DNA from 3 places in the Streptomyces sp. E-08 genome. Region 2 is predicted to be linked to each of the others. Evidence: riboswitches for the same ligand, from Rfam matches in the RefSeq annotation. Region 2 holds a riboswitch; each other region holds the start of a gene.
What was found. Region 2 has a riboswitch for cyclic di-AMP ahead of ACN9MM_RS20815 (M23 family metallopeptidase). Riboswitches for the same ligand answer to the same signal wherever they lie in the genome.
Positions count from the first base shown of each region.

Region 1: it holds a riboswitch for cyclic di-AMP, as region 2 does, so the genes downstream of both, ACN9MM_RS15910 (transglycosylase family protein) here and ACN9MM_RS20815 (M23 family metallopeptidase) in region 2, are expected to answer to the same signal.
Region 3: it holds a riboswitch for cyclic di-AMP, as region 2 does, so the genes downstream of both, ACN9MM_RS37475 (transglycosylase SLT domain-containing protein) here and ACN9MM_RS20815 (M23 family metallopeptidase) in region 2, are expected to answer to the same signal.

Region 1 is NZ_CP183971.1:3,506,392-3,510,593, reverse strand. It holds gene ACN9MM_RS15920 (cytochrome P450 family protein) at 1-804, shown strand, start outside; gene ACN9MM_RS15915 (transglycosylase family protein) at 899-1,936, shown strand; cyclic di-AMP (ydaO/yuaA leader) riboswitch at 2,195-2,368, shown strand; gene ACN9MM_RS15910 (transglycosylase family protein) at 2,372-3,094, shown strand; gene eno (phosphopyruvate hydratase) at 3,449-4,202, shown strand, end outside.
Region 2 is NZ_CP183971.1:4,520,389-4,524,590, forward strand. It holds gene ACN9MM_RS20805 (MFS transporter) at 1-663, shown strand, start outside; gene ACN9MM_RS20810 (PP2C family protein-serine/threonine phosphatase) at 771-1,982, shown strand; cyclic di-AMP (ydaO/yuaA leader) riboswitch at 2,184-2,348, shown strand; gene ACN9MM_RS20815 (M23 family metallopeptidase) at 2,361-3,452, shown strand; gene ACN9MM_RS20820 (aldo/keto reductase) at 3,497-4,202, shown strand, end outside.
Region 3 is NZ_CP183971.1:8,198,644-8,202,845, reverse strand. It holds gene ACN9MM_RS37485 (phosphocholine-specific phospholipase C) at 1-1,430, shown strand, start outside; gene ACN9MM_RS37480 (DUF6197 family protein) at 1,494-2,096, opposite strand; cyclic di-AMP (ydaO/yuaA leader) riboswitch at 2,478-2,636, shown strand; gene ACN9MM_RS37475 (transglycosylase SLT domain-containing protein) at 2,639-3,529, shown strand; gene ACN9MM_RS37470 (phosphoribosyltransferase family protein) at 3,513-4,202, opposite strand, start outside.

The DNA.
Region 1 (4,202 bases), 1.0 Mb from region 2:
CTCCTCGGGGTGCCGCCGGAGGACCAGGACGACTTCCGGGACTGGGCCGGGATGATGATCCGGCACGGCGGCGGGCCGCGCGGCGGGGTCGCGCGGTCGGTGAAGAAGATGCGCGGCTATCTCGCCGAACTGATCCACCGCAAGCGCGAGGAGCCGGGAGACGACCTGATCTCGGGGCTCATCAAGGCCTCCGACCACGGCGAGCACCTCACCGAGAACGAGGCCGCCGCCATGGCCTTCATCCTGCTCTTCGCCGGCTTCGAGACGACCGTGAATCTGGTGGGGAACGGACTTTACGCACTTCTTCGGCACCCCGAGCAGCGCGCGCTGCTCCAGGCCTCCCTCGCGGCAGGGGAGACCGGGCTCCTGGAGACCGGCGTCGAGGAGCTGCTGCGGTTCGACGGGCCCGTGGAGATGGCGACCTGGCGGTACGCGACGCGGGCGCTGACCATCGGCGGGCAGGAGATCCCGGCGGGCGACCCGGTGCTCGTGGTGCTCGCCGCCGCCGACCGGGACCCGGAGCGGTTCGACGGGCCGGACGTCCTCGACCTCGCGCGGCGCGACAACCAGCACCTCGGGTACGGGCACGGCATCCACTACTGCCTGGGCGCCCCGCTCGCCCGCCTGGAGGGACAGGCGGCGCTCGCGACCCTGCTGACTCGTCTGCCGGATCTGCGACTTGCCGCCGATCCGGCCGAACTGCGGTGGCGCGGAGGGCTCATCATGCGGGGCTTGCGCACGCTTCCGGTGGAGTTCTCCCCTTCCGTACCCCTCTTGACCACTGACGGTTCATCAGAAATGTGATCTTCACGTGATCGCGGGGCGATCGACTTGTGACGGACGTTCGAATGCCGCTACGTTTCCCGGCAGTCTCAGCCGTCACGCGAAAGGCCCTCCTATGCGTTCCGGGAACGGACGACACCGTCGCCCCCGTCAGGCTCCCGCCATCGTCGTCGCCGCCGGCGTGACCGGATCCGCCATGGCGCTGCCGTTGCTCGCCACGGGATCCGCCTCCGCGGCCGACGCCGCCACGTGGGACCGGGTCGCCGAGTGCGAGTCCGGCGGCCAGTGGAGCGCCAACTTCGGCAACGGGATGTACGGCGGCCTCCAGTTCACCCAGGCCAGCTGGGAGCGGAACGGCGGCCTGGCGTACGCGCCCAGCCCCGACCTCGCCAGCCGCGCCCAGCAGATCGCGGTGGCCGAGAAGGCGCTTGCCAAGGGCAGCGACGAGTGGGCCACCTGCGCGCCGATCGCCGGCCTGAAGAACGACGGGAAGGCCACCGGGGTGAACCCCGGCCCGACCGCCGTCCCGACGACCCCCAGCGGGCCCCTCCCCGAGTCCAACCGCACCGCGGGCACCCCGGCCGCCCCCGCGGGCGCCACGGGGACGGCGGACCGGTCCGCCACGTCCGCCCCCGTGACGCCGGCCTCCCCGGCCACTCCGGCGACCTCCGCCTCCCCGGCCACGCCCGCCACCCCGGCGGCGCCGGTCACACCCGACGCATCCGTTACGCCCGGTACGCCGGATTCGTCCGGGTCGCCGGAGGGTGACGCGCCGTCGGCCACGCCCGGCACGGGCAAGCACCGGGGCGAGGCCGCCCCGGAGGAGTCCGGCAAGCCGGACAGTTCGGCCGAATCGGGTCGGCACGCGTCGGGCGTGGACGCGTCCGCGGGGAAGTCCGCGGGGAAGGTCGACGACACGCCGGTGACTGACGACACGAAGAATTCGGACGCAACGGACAGTCAGGACACTTCGGGCGAGTACACCGTGCGGCCGGGTGACAGCCTGTCCGGCATTGTGCAGGAGAACGAACTCCCCGGAGGCTGGACCGCCCTCTACGACGCCAACCGGCAGACGGTGGGTATCGATCCGGACCTCATCCTGCCTGGTCAGAGCCTTGACCTGACGGTGGGTTCGACGGCGACGGAAGGCTAGTTCGCGGGCTTATGTCCGGTTCTGGGCAAGTGAGACATGGGTCTCTTCGCCCCAACTGGCGTGTCACGTCCGCAAACTTTGCTCCCGTCACCTCTCACCTGCACAAACGCCGCCCACCGGAGGGCAAGCGGGGCCGATTTTTCCGCAATGGGCCTCTTTGAACTTCCGGTGGGTCTGTGTCTACGGTCGTCACCGCTCGCCACCGCGGGCCCCGTCGACCGAAACGCCGAATCCTGCCGTCGGCCGATGGGAACAGTCGTCGCGCAAGCGCCGAAGGCAGGAGTGGGGGACCCAAGGTAAGTGCCGGTCCCGGCCGTTGAGACAGACGGCCGACGATCGGCTTGGGGTGAAGCCGCGTGCAAGGACACGCGGCCGGGCAACTTTCCGGCCCGAACCCGACAGCTCACCTCACAGGCGTCGGTGAGGAGAATTCCCATGCTGTTTTCCGCCAAGGGCAAACACCGTCGTCCCTCCAAGGCCACCCAGGTCGCCACGCTCGTCGGCGTCACCGGTGTCGCCGTCGCCGCCCCGCTGCTGACCGCGGGCACCGCCTCCGCCGCCACGGCCGCCGAGTGGGACACCGTCGCCCAGTGCGAGTCCGGTGGCAACTGGGCCATCAACACCGGCAACGGCTTCTACGGCGGCCTGCAGTTCACCAACTCCACCTGGGCCGCGTTCGGTGGCACCGCCTACGCCGCGCGCGCCGACCTGGCGTCGAAGACCCAGCAGATCGCCATCGCCGAGAAGGTCCTCGCGGGCCAGGGCAAGGGTGCCTGGCCGAGCTGCGGCGTCGGCCTCTCGGGCGCTTCCTACGACGGCGGTGCCGCCGAGAGCGCCCCGCAGCAGACCCAGCAGCAGGCCGCTCCGAAGCAGCAGGCCGCCCCGAAGCAGCAGGAGCGTCGCGCCGAGCAGCCGACCACCCGCAGCGAGCAGCGCCAGGCCCCGAAGGCCGCCGCCAAGAAGACCGTCACCACGCCCACCGGCAAGACGGTCAAGAAGGGTGACGGCGAGTACAAGGTCGTGGCCGGCGACACCCTCTCCAAGATCGCCCAGGCGCACGGCGTCAAGGGCGGCTGGGCCAAGCTCTTCGAGCTGAACAAGGGCGTCGTCGAGAACGCCGACCTCATCTACCCGGGTCAGCAGCTCCACCTGAAGTGAGCCCGGCGGCCCGCGTGAGTCCGGCGGCTCACGCGGCCCCGACGACCCTCCCGCGGTGACCACCCCGGTCCGGCGTGCCCTTCCCCCGTGCGCGCCGGACCGGGGTTTCCCCTTATACGGGGAAAGCTGACGGTTCCGAGTCATTACGGGGGGCCTGAGGGTTCCGAGGGTTACCGCACAGTAGGTCCGGGGCCCTTCGTCCCGAGATGCGTGCCCTTGGGTCCTTTTTCGTCCCAGGGGGCGGGCGCACGGCGGGCGGGAGCCCCCGAGCCGGTTAGGCTCTTGTCGCAAGGCCAAGCGACCCTGCACCGACCTTGCGTCACATCCAGCGTCACATCCCAGAAGGAGATGCTCGTGCCGTCCATCGACGTCGTCGTAGCCCGGGAAATCCTGGACTCCCGAGGCAACCCCACGGTCGAGGTCGAGGTCGGCCTCGACGACGGCAGCACCGGCCGTGCTGCTGTTCCGTCCGGCGCCTCCACCGGTGCGTTCGAGGCCATCGAGCTTCGCGACGGTGACCCCAACCGCTACCAGGGCAAGGGTGTCGAGAAGGCCGTCCTCGCCGTCATCGAGCAGATCGGCCCGGAGCTCGTCGGCTACGACGCCACCGAGCAGCGCCTGATCGACCAGGCCATGTTCGACCTGGACGCCACGGAGAACAAGGGCTCGCTCGGCGCCAACGCCATCCTCGGCGTCTCGCTCGCCGTCGCGCACGCCGCCTCCGAGGCCAGCGACCTCCCGCTCTTCCGCTACCTGGGCGGCCCGAACGCGCACCTGCTGCCCGTTCCGATGATGAACATCCTCAACGGTGGGTCGCACGCCGACTCCAACGTCGACATCCAGGAGTTCATGATCGCCCCGATCGGCGCGGAGTCCTTCTCCGAGGCCCTCCGCTGGGGCACCGAGGTCTACCACACCCTCAAGTCCGTCCTGAAGACCAAGGGCCTCTCCACCGGCCTCGGCGACGAGGGCGGCTTCGCCCCGAACCTGGACTCCAACCGTGAGGCGCTCGACCTCATCCTGGAGGCCATCAAGCAGGCCGGCTACGTCCCGGGCAAGGACATCGCGCTGGCGCTCGACGTCGCCGCGTCCGAGTTCTACAAGGACG
Region 2 (4,202 bases):
GCGGCGGTGCTGTTCGCCGGCCTGACCCTCGTACAGCTCCGGCATCTGCCCGTACGGGTCGCGGAGGCGCCGCGGGAGCGGCGGGGGCAGTTCCGCACGGTCCTCGCGCACCGGACCTTCTGGCTCTTCTCGCTGGCCATGACCGGCTCGTACGTGCTGTCCTTCCAGGTCTATCTGGCGCTGCCGCTCGCGGCGGGCGGCACGGCGGCGACGACCGCGCTGTTCGTCGTCTCGGCGCTCGTCGCGCTCGCCGGGCAGCTGCGGATCACGGCCTGGTGCCGGCGCCGCCTCAGCCGGGAGCGGTGTCTCGTCCTCGGGCTGGCCCTGATGGGCGGGGCGTTCCTGGTTCCGGCGGTCCTGGGGCGCGGCCTGGCCGGACTGCTGCTGTGCGCGGCCGTGCTGTCCGTCGCGAACGCCGTGCTCTACCCGTACGAGATGGACACCGTCGTCGCGCTGTCCCGGGGGCGCTGGGTCGCCACCCACTACGGGCTCTACAACACGGTCTGCGGGGTCGGGATCACCCTCGGGAACCTGGGGACGGGCGCGCTCCTCGACGTCACCGGCTGGTCGGCGACGCCGTGGCTCGTGCTGTGCGCGGTGGGCCTGACCTGCGCGGCGGCGATGGCGCTGCTCGCCCGGGGCGGCCGGCTGGCGGCCGGCTGACCCGTACGCCACTCGGCCCCGTGGGAGTCGCCGCCCCTCGCGGCGGCGGCCACCCTGGGAGGGCGCGGTGCGGACCGCGGCCGGTCGGACCGGGCAGGAGAGCACAGGTGGGGCACCCCCTAGGAGCGGCGGGCGGCGGGCGGCGGGGCGGCGAGGGCCGCGCCGAGTACGGCGGCGCCCGTCGGTTCATCCGCGCGCTGCCCCCGCTGATCATCGTGGGCGGTGTCGCCTACGACGTGGCGACGCCCCCCGAGTACACGGCGTCGCCGCTCTTCTCCGCCGCCCCGCTGATCGCCGCGCCCTTCTTCTCCACGCTGACGACCCTGCTCACCGGGGTCGCCGCGGTCCTCGCCTCCGTCGGGCTGCACGCCTACAACGGCACCGTCGACGAGGTCGCCGCCCTCACCGAGACCCTGACCGTCCTCACCGTCTCCGCGCTCGCCGTCCTCATCAACCGGGTCGTGCGCCGCAGCGGCGAGCGGCTCGCCTCGGCGCGGGTCATCGCGGAGACCGCGCAGAAGGCGGTGCTGCCGACGCCCGCCGAGCGGATCGGCGGGCTGCAGTGCGCGGCGCGGTACGAGGCGGCGCAGGCCGACGCGTTCATCGGCGGTGACCTGTTCGCCGTCCAGGACACCCCGCACGGGGTGCGGCTCGTGGTGGGGGACGTCCGGGGCAAGGGGATGGACGCGGTCGAGGCCGTCACCGTCGTCATCGGCGCCTTCCGGGAGGCGGCCGAGCAGGAGCGGACCCTGGAGGGCGTGGCGCAGCGCCTCGAACGGGCGCTGGCCAGGGAGGGCACCCGCAGGGACGGGCTCGACGCCTTCGAGGGGTTCACCACCGCCGTCCTGGCCGAGATCCAGCGGGCCGACGGGAGCGGGACCTTCGACGGTTTCGTACGGGTCGTCAACCGCGGCCACCCGCCGCCGCTGATGCTGTACGCGGACGGGCGGCTGGACGTAATGGAGCCGGGCGAGGCGGCGCTGCCGCTCGGCATGGGGGAGCTGGCGGCGTGGCCGGACCGGGCGGAGGCGCGGCCGTTCCCGCCGGGCGCGACGCTGCTCTTCTACACGGACGGCCTCTCGGAGGCGCGGAACGGGCAGGGCGTCTTCTACGATCCGGCGGCGCGGCTCGCCGGACGGATCTTCCCGGGGCCCGAGGAGCTGCTCGACGCGCTCGTGGACGACGTACGGCTCCACACGGGCGGCGGATCGACGGACGACATGGCGCTGCTGGCGGTGAGCCGCCCGGCGACGGGGCAGCCGGAGCGGCGCCGGACGATGCCGGTGGTGCCGCCGGAGGACCCCGGTCACCAGGCGTAGTCGAGGGGTGCCGCTGCGATAACAATTGACATAACGTCAGATCGCGAGGGTTTGGGCGGCGTGTTCTGAAGGGGGGTCAAGTCGGACCATTACCCCTCAATTCAATGAATGATCAAGGGGGACGGCTTGGAATCGGGACCCCCTGTCTATTAACGTTCGATAACGCAGCGCGGTCGTCCCAGCCGTCGCAAGAGGCGGCACCGTGCGCACGCGCCGAATCCTGAAAAGGAACCGGGGAACCACCACTTGGGGTGAATCGGGCCCCTTCGCACCCGTGCGGACCACGCACCCGTGCGGTCGAGCCCGTAGGAGACCTTCCTGCTCCGAACCCGTCAGCTAACCCGGTAGGCGAGAAGGAAGGAAAGGAGCGCCCCTCACGTGGCGTCCAACACCCCCGCACCCGAAGCCCCCTTCGATGCCTTCGGCGGCGGTGCGGCTCCCTCCGCCCCGGACACCGAGTGGAACCCCACCGAGGGCTCCCTCCGCTCCGGCGGCCGGCACCGGGTCGTCAAGCAGCGCTCCAACTTCGCACGCTCCTCCACCGTCCTCGGCGTCGGCGTGATCGCGGCCGTCGGCGCGGGCGGCCTCGCCACCGCGCAGGACAAGCCCCCGGTGGCCATATCGCTGCCCGACCTCCCGGACCTGGACCTGCCGGACGCCCACGACATCCCCGGCGTCGGCGACCTCCTCCCCGAGCAGCACAGCGAGGTCGTCAGCGCGGCCCGCGCCAACCCGAACCCGCTCACCGCCGCCACCTACACCACCGTGGGCGACGAGAGCACCGGGCAGGCCGAGCAGGCCGCCACCACCGCCCCCGCGGCGGGCGAGGCCCTGCGCGCCCGCATCCTCCAGCAGGCCGAGCAGCAGCAGGCCTCCGCCGACGCCGCCGACAAGGCCGCCGTGGAGAAGGCAGCGGCCGAGAAGGCCGCCGCCGAGGCCGAGGCCAAGGAGGCCGCCGCGGAGAAGGCCGCCGCCGAGGCCAAGGCGAAGGCCGAGGCGGAAGCCAAGGCGAAGGCGGAAGCGGAGGCCAAGGCGAAGGCCGAGGCCGAGCGCCTCGCCAAGCTCGCCGCGAGCTACTCCCTCCCCGTCTCCTCGTACACCCTCACCGCCACCTACATGCAGTCCGGCTCGATGTGGTCCTCCGGCTACCACACCGGCCTCGACTTCGCCGCCCCCACGGGCACCCCGCTCAAGGCCGTCCACGGCGCGACCGTCAAGTCGGCGGGCTGGTCCGGCTCCTACGGCTACCGGATCGTCCTGGAGCTGGAGGACGGCACCGAGGTCTGGTACTGCCACCTCTCGTCCATGACGGTCGGCGCGGGCCAGACCGTCGGCACCGGCGAGACCATCGGCCGCGTCGGCGCCACCGGCAACGTCACCGGCGCCCACCTCCACATGGAGGTCCACACGCCCGGCGGCGACGGCATCGACCCGGCGGCCTGGCTCCGCTCCAAGGGCCTCAGCCTCTGAGCGGACCCGGAATAGTCCCGGCGGCGGGAGCGGTTGACCCACACATGACCACTCTCCGCCCGCTGGGCAGCTCCGACCTGCACGTCTTTCCCGTGGCCCTGGGCGGCAACGTCTTCGGCTGGACCGCCGACGAGGCCCAGTCCTTCGCCGTCCTCGACGCCTACGCCGCCGCGGGCGGCAACTTCGTCGACTCCGCCGACGTCTACTCCGCCTGGGCCGAGGGCAACGAGGGCGGCGAGTCCGAGACCGTCATCGGCCGCTGGCTCGCCTCCCGGGGCAACCGCTCCGACATCGTCGTCGCCACCAAGGTCGGCGCCCACCCCCACTTCAAGGGCCTGTCCGCCACCACCATCAAGGCGGCCGCGGAGGAGTCCCTCCGCCGCCTCGGCACCGACCACATCGACCTGTACTACACGCACTTCGACGACGAGTCCGTCCCCGTCGAGGAGATCGTCACGGCCCTCGACCAGCTGGTGAAGGACGGCAAGGTGCGCGCCGTCGCCGCCTCCAACATCTCCCCGGAGCGGCTCCGCGCCTCCCTCGACTTCGCCGAGGCCGAGGGCCTCGCCCGGTACGTCGCCCTCCAGCCGCACTACAACCTGGTCTCCCGCGACACCTACGAGGGCCCGCTCCTGGAGACCGTCGAGCGGGCCGGGCTCTCCGCCGTCCCGTACTACGGGCTCGCGGCCGGCTTCCTCACCGGCAAGTACCGCCCCGGAGCCACCGTCGACAGCGTCCGCGCCTCCGGCG
Region 3 (4,202 bases), 3.7 Mb from region 2:
ACGAGTCGGGCCTCACCTGGGAGACGTACGCCGAGGCGCTCCAGCGCGCCGGGGTGAGCTGGAAGGTCTACCAGAACGCCCAGGACAACTACGGCGACAACGGCCTCGCGTACTTCAAGAAGTTCACCGACGCGCGGCCCGGGGACCCGCTGTACGACCGGGGCATGGGCTCGGTCCCGAAGGTGACCGGCTCGACGCCGGACGACATCGCCGCGGCGATCCGCGCCGACGTCGTCGCGGGCACCCTGCCGCAGGTGTCGTGGGTCGTCGCGAACGAGGCCTTCTCGGAGCACCCGTACGCCCCGCCGGGGGACGGCGCCCACTTCGTCGACCTCGTCTACCGCGCGCTGGCCGCGAACCCCGAGGTGTTCGACTCCACGGTGCTCTTCCTCAACTACGACGAGAACGACGGCTTCTTCGACCACGTGCCGCCGCCGGTCGCCCCTCCGGGCACCGCGGGCGAGTACCTGGACGGCGTCCCGATCGGCCTGGGCTTCCGCGTCCCGATGCTTGTCATGTCCCCGTGGACGCGCGGTGGCTGGGTGAGCTCCGAGGTCTTCGACCACACGTCGGTGCTGCGCTTCATGGAGACCTGGACGGCGGCGCTCGGCACCCCGGCCACCTGTCCGAACATCAGCGCCTGGCGCCGGAAGGTCACGGGCGATCTGACCGGCGTCTTCGACTTCGCCCACCCGGTGTACGGAGTGCCCGCGGACCTCCCCTCCACGGCGAAGGTCATCGGGCAGGCCACCTGCGGCCCGCTGCCGAACCCGGCCCCGCAGAACAACGCACTGCCCGCGCAGGAGCCCGGCACCCGTCCGGCACGCGCCCTGCCGTACCAGGCGAACGGCAACCTCGACCGCTTCGAGTTCGGCGCCGCGGGCAAGATCCTGGCCTGGTTCTCGATGACCAACCAGGGCGCGGAGGCCAAGCGGTCGGCGCACTTCTCGATCCATCCGCACCAGTACCGGGACACCGCCGCCTGGCAGTACACCGTCGACCCCGGCGACACGGCCACGGACTTCTTCAACATCGGCCTGGGGTCGGGTTCGGGGAAGTACGACATCTCGATGATGGGCCCCAACCGCTTCCTGCGCCGGTTCATCGGGGACGCCTCCAAGGCGGGCAAGGCCGTCGAGGTGGCCGCACGGTTCGCACCCGAGTCGGGGACGGGCAAGACCGCGCTGTGGTTCAGGATGACCAACAGCTCGGCCGGCCCGGTCACCTTCACGATCCGCTCGAACGCCTACCGCTCGGACGGTCCGTGGACGTACACGGTGCCTGCGAACTCCAGCCGCGAGGACTTCTTCAACGCGGTGGCGTACAACGGCGGCTGGTACGACTTCACGGTCCTCGCCGACATCGACGGGACCTGGTCGCGCCGGTACACCGGCCACATCGAGACCGGCGCCCCGAGCGTCAGCGGCTGACCCCCTCCTCCCCCGCCTGCCGGGCGGCGGCCTCCGGTCGCCGCCCGGCAGGCGGGCACGGGGTCAGCGGCCCGCGTGCGCGGCGCGGCGGACCGTGGCGTCGAGGAGCGCCACCGCGTCGGCGGCCGTACGGCCGGGAGCCCGGTTCCACGGCCCGATCAGGCCGTGCCACCCGCGCGACCGGAGCTCGGTCATGATCCAGGCGGCCGCCTCGTTCATGGTGTCCGCGCCGCCGTAGCCGAGGCGGTGGGCGGCGAGGAGGGCGCCGCAGACGCAGCGCGCTCCGCGGACGTCACGCAGTCTGTAGGGGGCGTTCTGCCAACCCCACTCCGTCAGCACCAGGCGCGCGTACCCGAGGTGCACGGAGGGCCGCAGCCGGGCCTGGCCGATGCGGCGCCAGGAGTGCAGCCGGTCCGGGAGCACGGCCCCGAGCCGTCCCGGGAGCCGGCGCTCGCCGGGGAGCTCCGGCGGCAGGGCGGCCAGGGCGTCGGCCACGAGCCGGTCCACCGGCACGCTGAGCAGCTCCCGCCAGCCCTCCTCCGCCGGGGGCGGTTCCTCGGGGGCGGTCCAGTCCGTGACGATCCGCTGCCAGGTGGCGCTCTCGAAGAGGGCGGCCGCCTCGCGGTCGAGGCTGTCGGGGCTGAGGAGGGAGGCGGAAGGTGGCATGTTGCGGCTCCTGGGTCGGCTCCCTCCATCCTTCAAGAAGAATGTCTGTTTTGCGACTTTTGAACCCACCGGGAGAGTCGCCCGCCCGAACGCCCCGTCGCGGAGATTTCCGCCCTATTTACCCAGCACGGAATTAAAACCCATATTCGGACATTGTGCCCCGGGTGACGCGACTCACTCATCGAGCCCCGCCCCTTCCCGGCATCTCCGCCCACCCCGTACCGGGCAAGGAAGTTCAACGGTCCCGCGGCGGCATCGATCTTGAATTCCGCGAATTCGGTGATCCATTTCCCGATACCCGACATCCGCTCCCCTTGTTATCGATCGCATTACTGGCCTACGGTCACCTCCATTCGAGCGGAACGCCCAATCCTGCCGCCGCTCGGTAAAACTCCCTTTTCACCCGACGGCAGGAGCGGGGGACCCACGAATACGCCGGTCCGGAATCCGGAACGGCTCGGGGTGCAGCCGCGTGCGCGCGGCCGGACATCTCCCGTCCGAACCCGACAGCTCACCCCGCAGGCGCCGGAGAGGAAACCGTCATGCCTGCTCACGGTAAGCACCGCCGCCCCCGTCTCGGCCACGTCTCCCGCGGCCTCGCCCTGGTCGGCACCGGTGGCGTCGCCCTGACCCTGCCCCTCATCGCCCCGGCCGTCGCCGGTGCCGCGCCGCTGTCCGGCGCCCCGCAGATCGCCGTCCAGTCTCCCGCCGCTCCCGCCGCGACGATCGCCGTCAAGGCCCCCACGGCCCCGGCCGCCGCGCGTACGTACACCGTCGTGAGTGGTGACTCGCTTTCTCTGATCGCCCACAAGAAGGGAATTCAGGGCGGCTGGAAGAGCCTTTACCACGCCAACAAGAGCGTCGTGGGTGACAACCCGTCACTCATTCACCCCGGTCTTGAACTGACGATTCGTCGGGATTCCGTGAAGGCCGTCCCCGCCGAGGCCAAGGCGAAGAAGTCCGCCACGAACGAGCGGGCGAGCCGCTCCGAGCGCCGCGCTGCCGCCCCTGCCGTCGCCACCGGGACGGGCTCCTCGGCCGCCGCGGCCGCTCCGGCCGTCGCCGCCCCCTCCGCCGCCGTCAAGGCAGCCCCGATCGCGGCCACCAACTACGCCGACAACCTCGACGGCTGGATCCGTGAGTCGCTGGCCATCATGGGCCAGCGAAACATCCCCGGTTCCTACGACGGGATCTACCGCAACGTCATGCGCGAGTCCTCCGGCAACCCCCAGGCCATCAACCTCTGGGACTCCAACGCGGTCGCCGGCACCCCCTCGAAGGGCCTCCTCCAGGTCATCGAGCCGACCTTCCTGGCCTACCACGTGCCCGGCACGTCCATGGACCTGTTCGACCCGGTCGCCAACATCACCGCCGCCTGCAACTACGCGGCCGACCGCTACGGCTCCATCGACAACGTCAACTCGGCGTACTGATCCCCTGCCGCCGGAAGTGCCCGGCGAACCAGGAGGTGGCGAGGTCCGCCACCTCCTCCAGGGCGCCCGGCTCCTCGAAGAGGTGCCCGGCGCCCCCCACCACGGCGAGCCGGTTCTCACAGCGCAGCAGCTCCAGGGCCCGCCGGTTGAGGTCCAGGACCAGCGCGTCGGCACCGCCCACCACCAGGAGCGTCGGGGCGCGCACCCGGGCCAGGTGCTCGGCCGCCAGGTCCGGCCGGCCGCCGCGCGAGACGACGGCGCTCACCGGGGACGCGGGATCGCCCGCCGCCCACAGCGCGGCGGCGGCGCCCGTGCTCGCGCCGAAGTACCCGATCGGGAGCCCGGTGCTCTCGGGCCGCGCGGCCAGCCACTCCGTGGCCCCGGCGAGCCGCCCGGCGAGGAGCGGCGTGTCGAACACGTGCGCCCGGTCGGTCGCCTCCGCCTCGGTCAGCAGGTCGAAGAGCAGCGTCCCGAGACCCGCCCGGTTGAGCGCGGTGGCGACCGCCCGGTTCCGGGGGCTGTGCCGGCTGCTGCCGCTGCCGTGGGCGAACAGGACGATGCCGCCCGCGTCCTCGGGCACCGCGAGCCGCCCGCCGAGGGCGACGCCCCCGACCGGGATCCTGACGTCCGTGTCCTGGACGACCGGGACACGCGCGGTCCTGTTCCGCTCCAG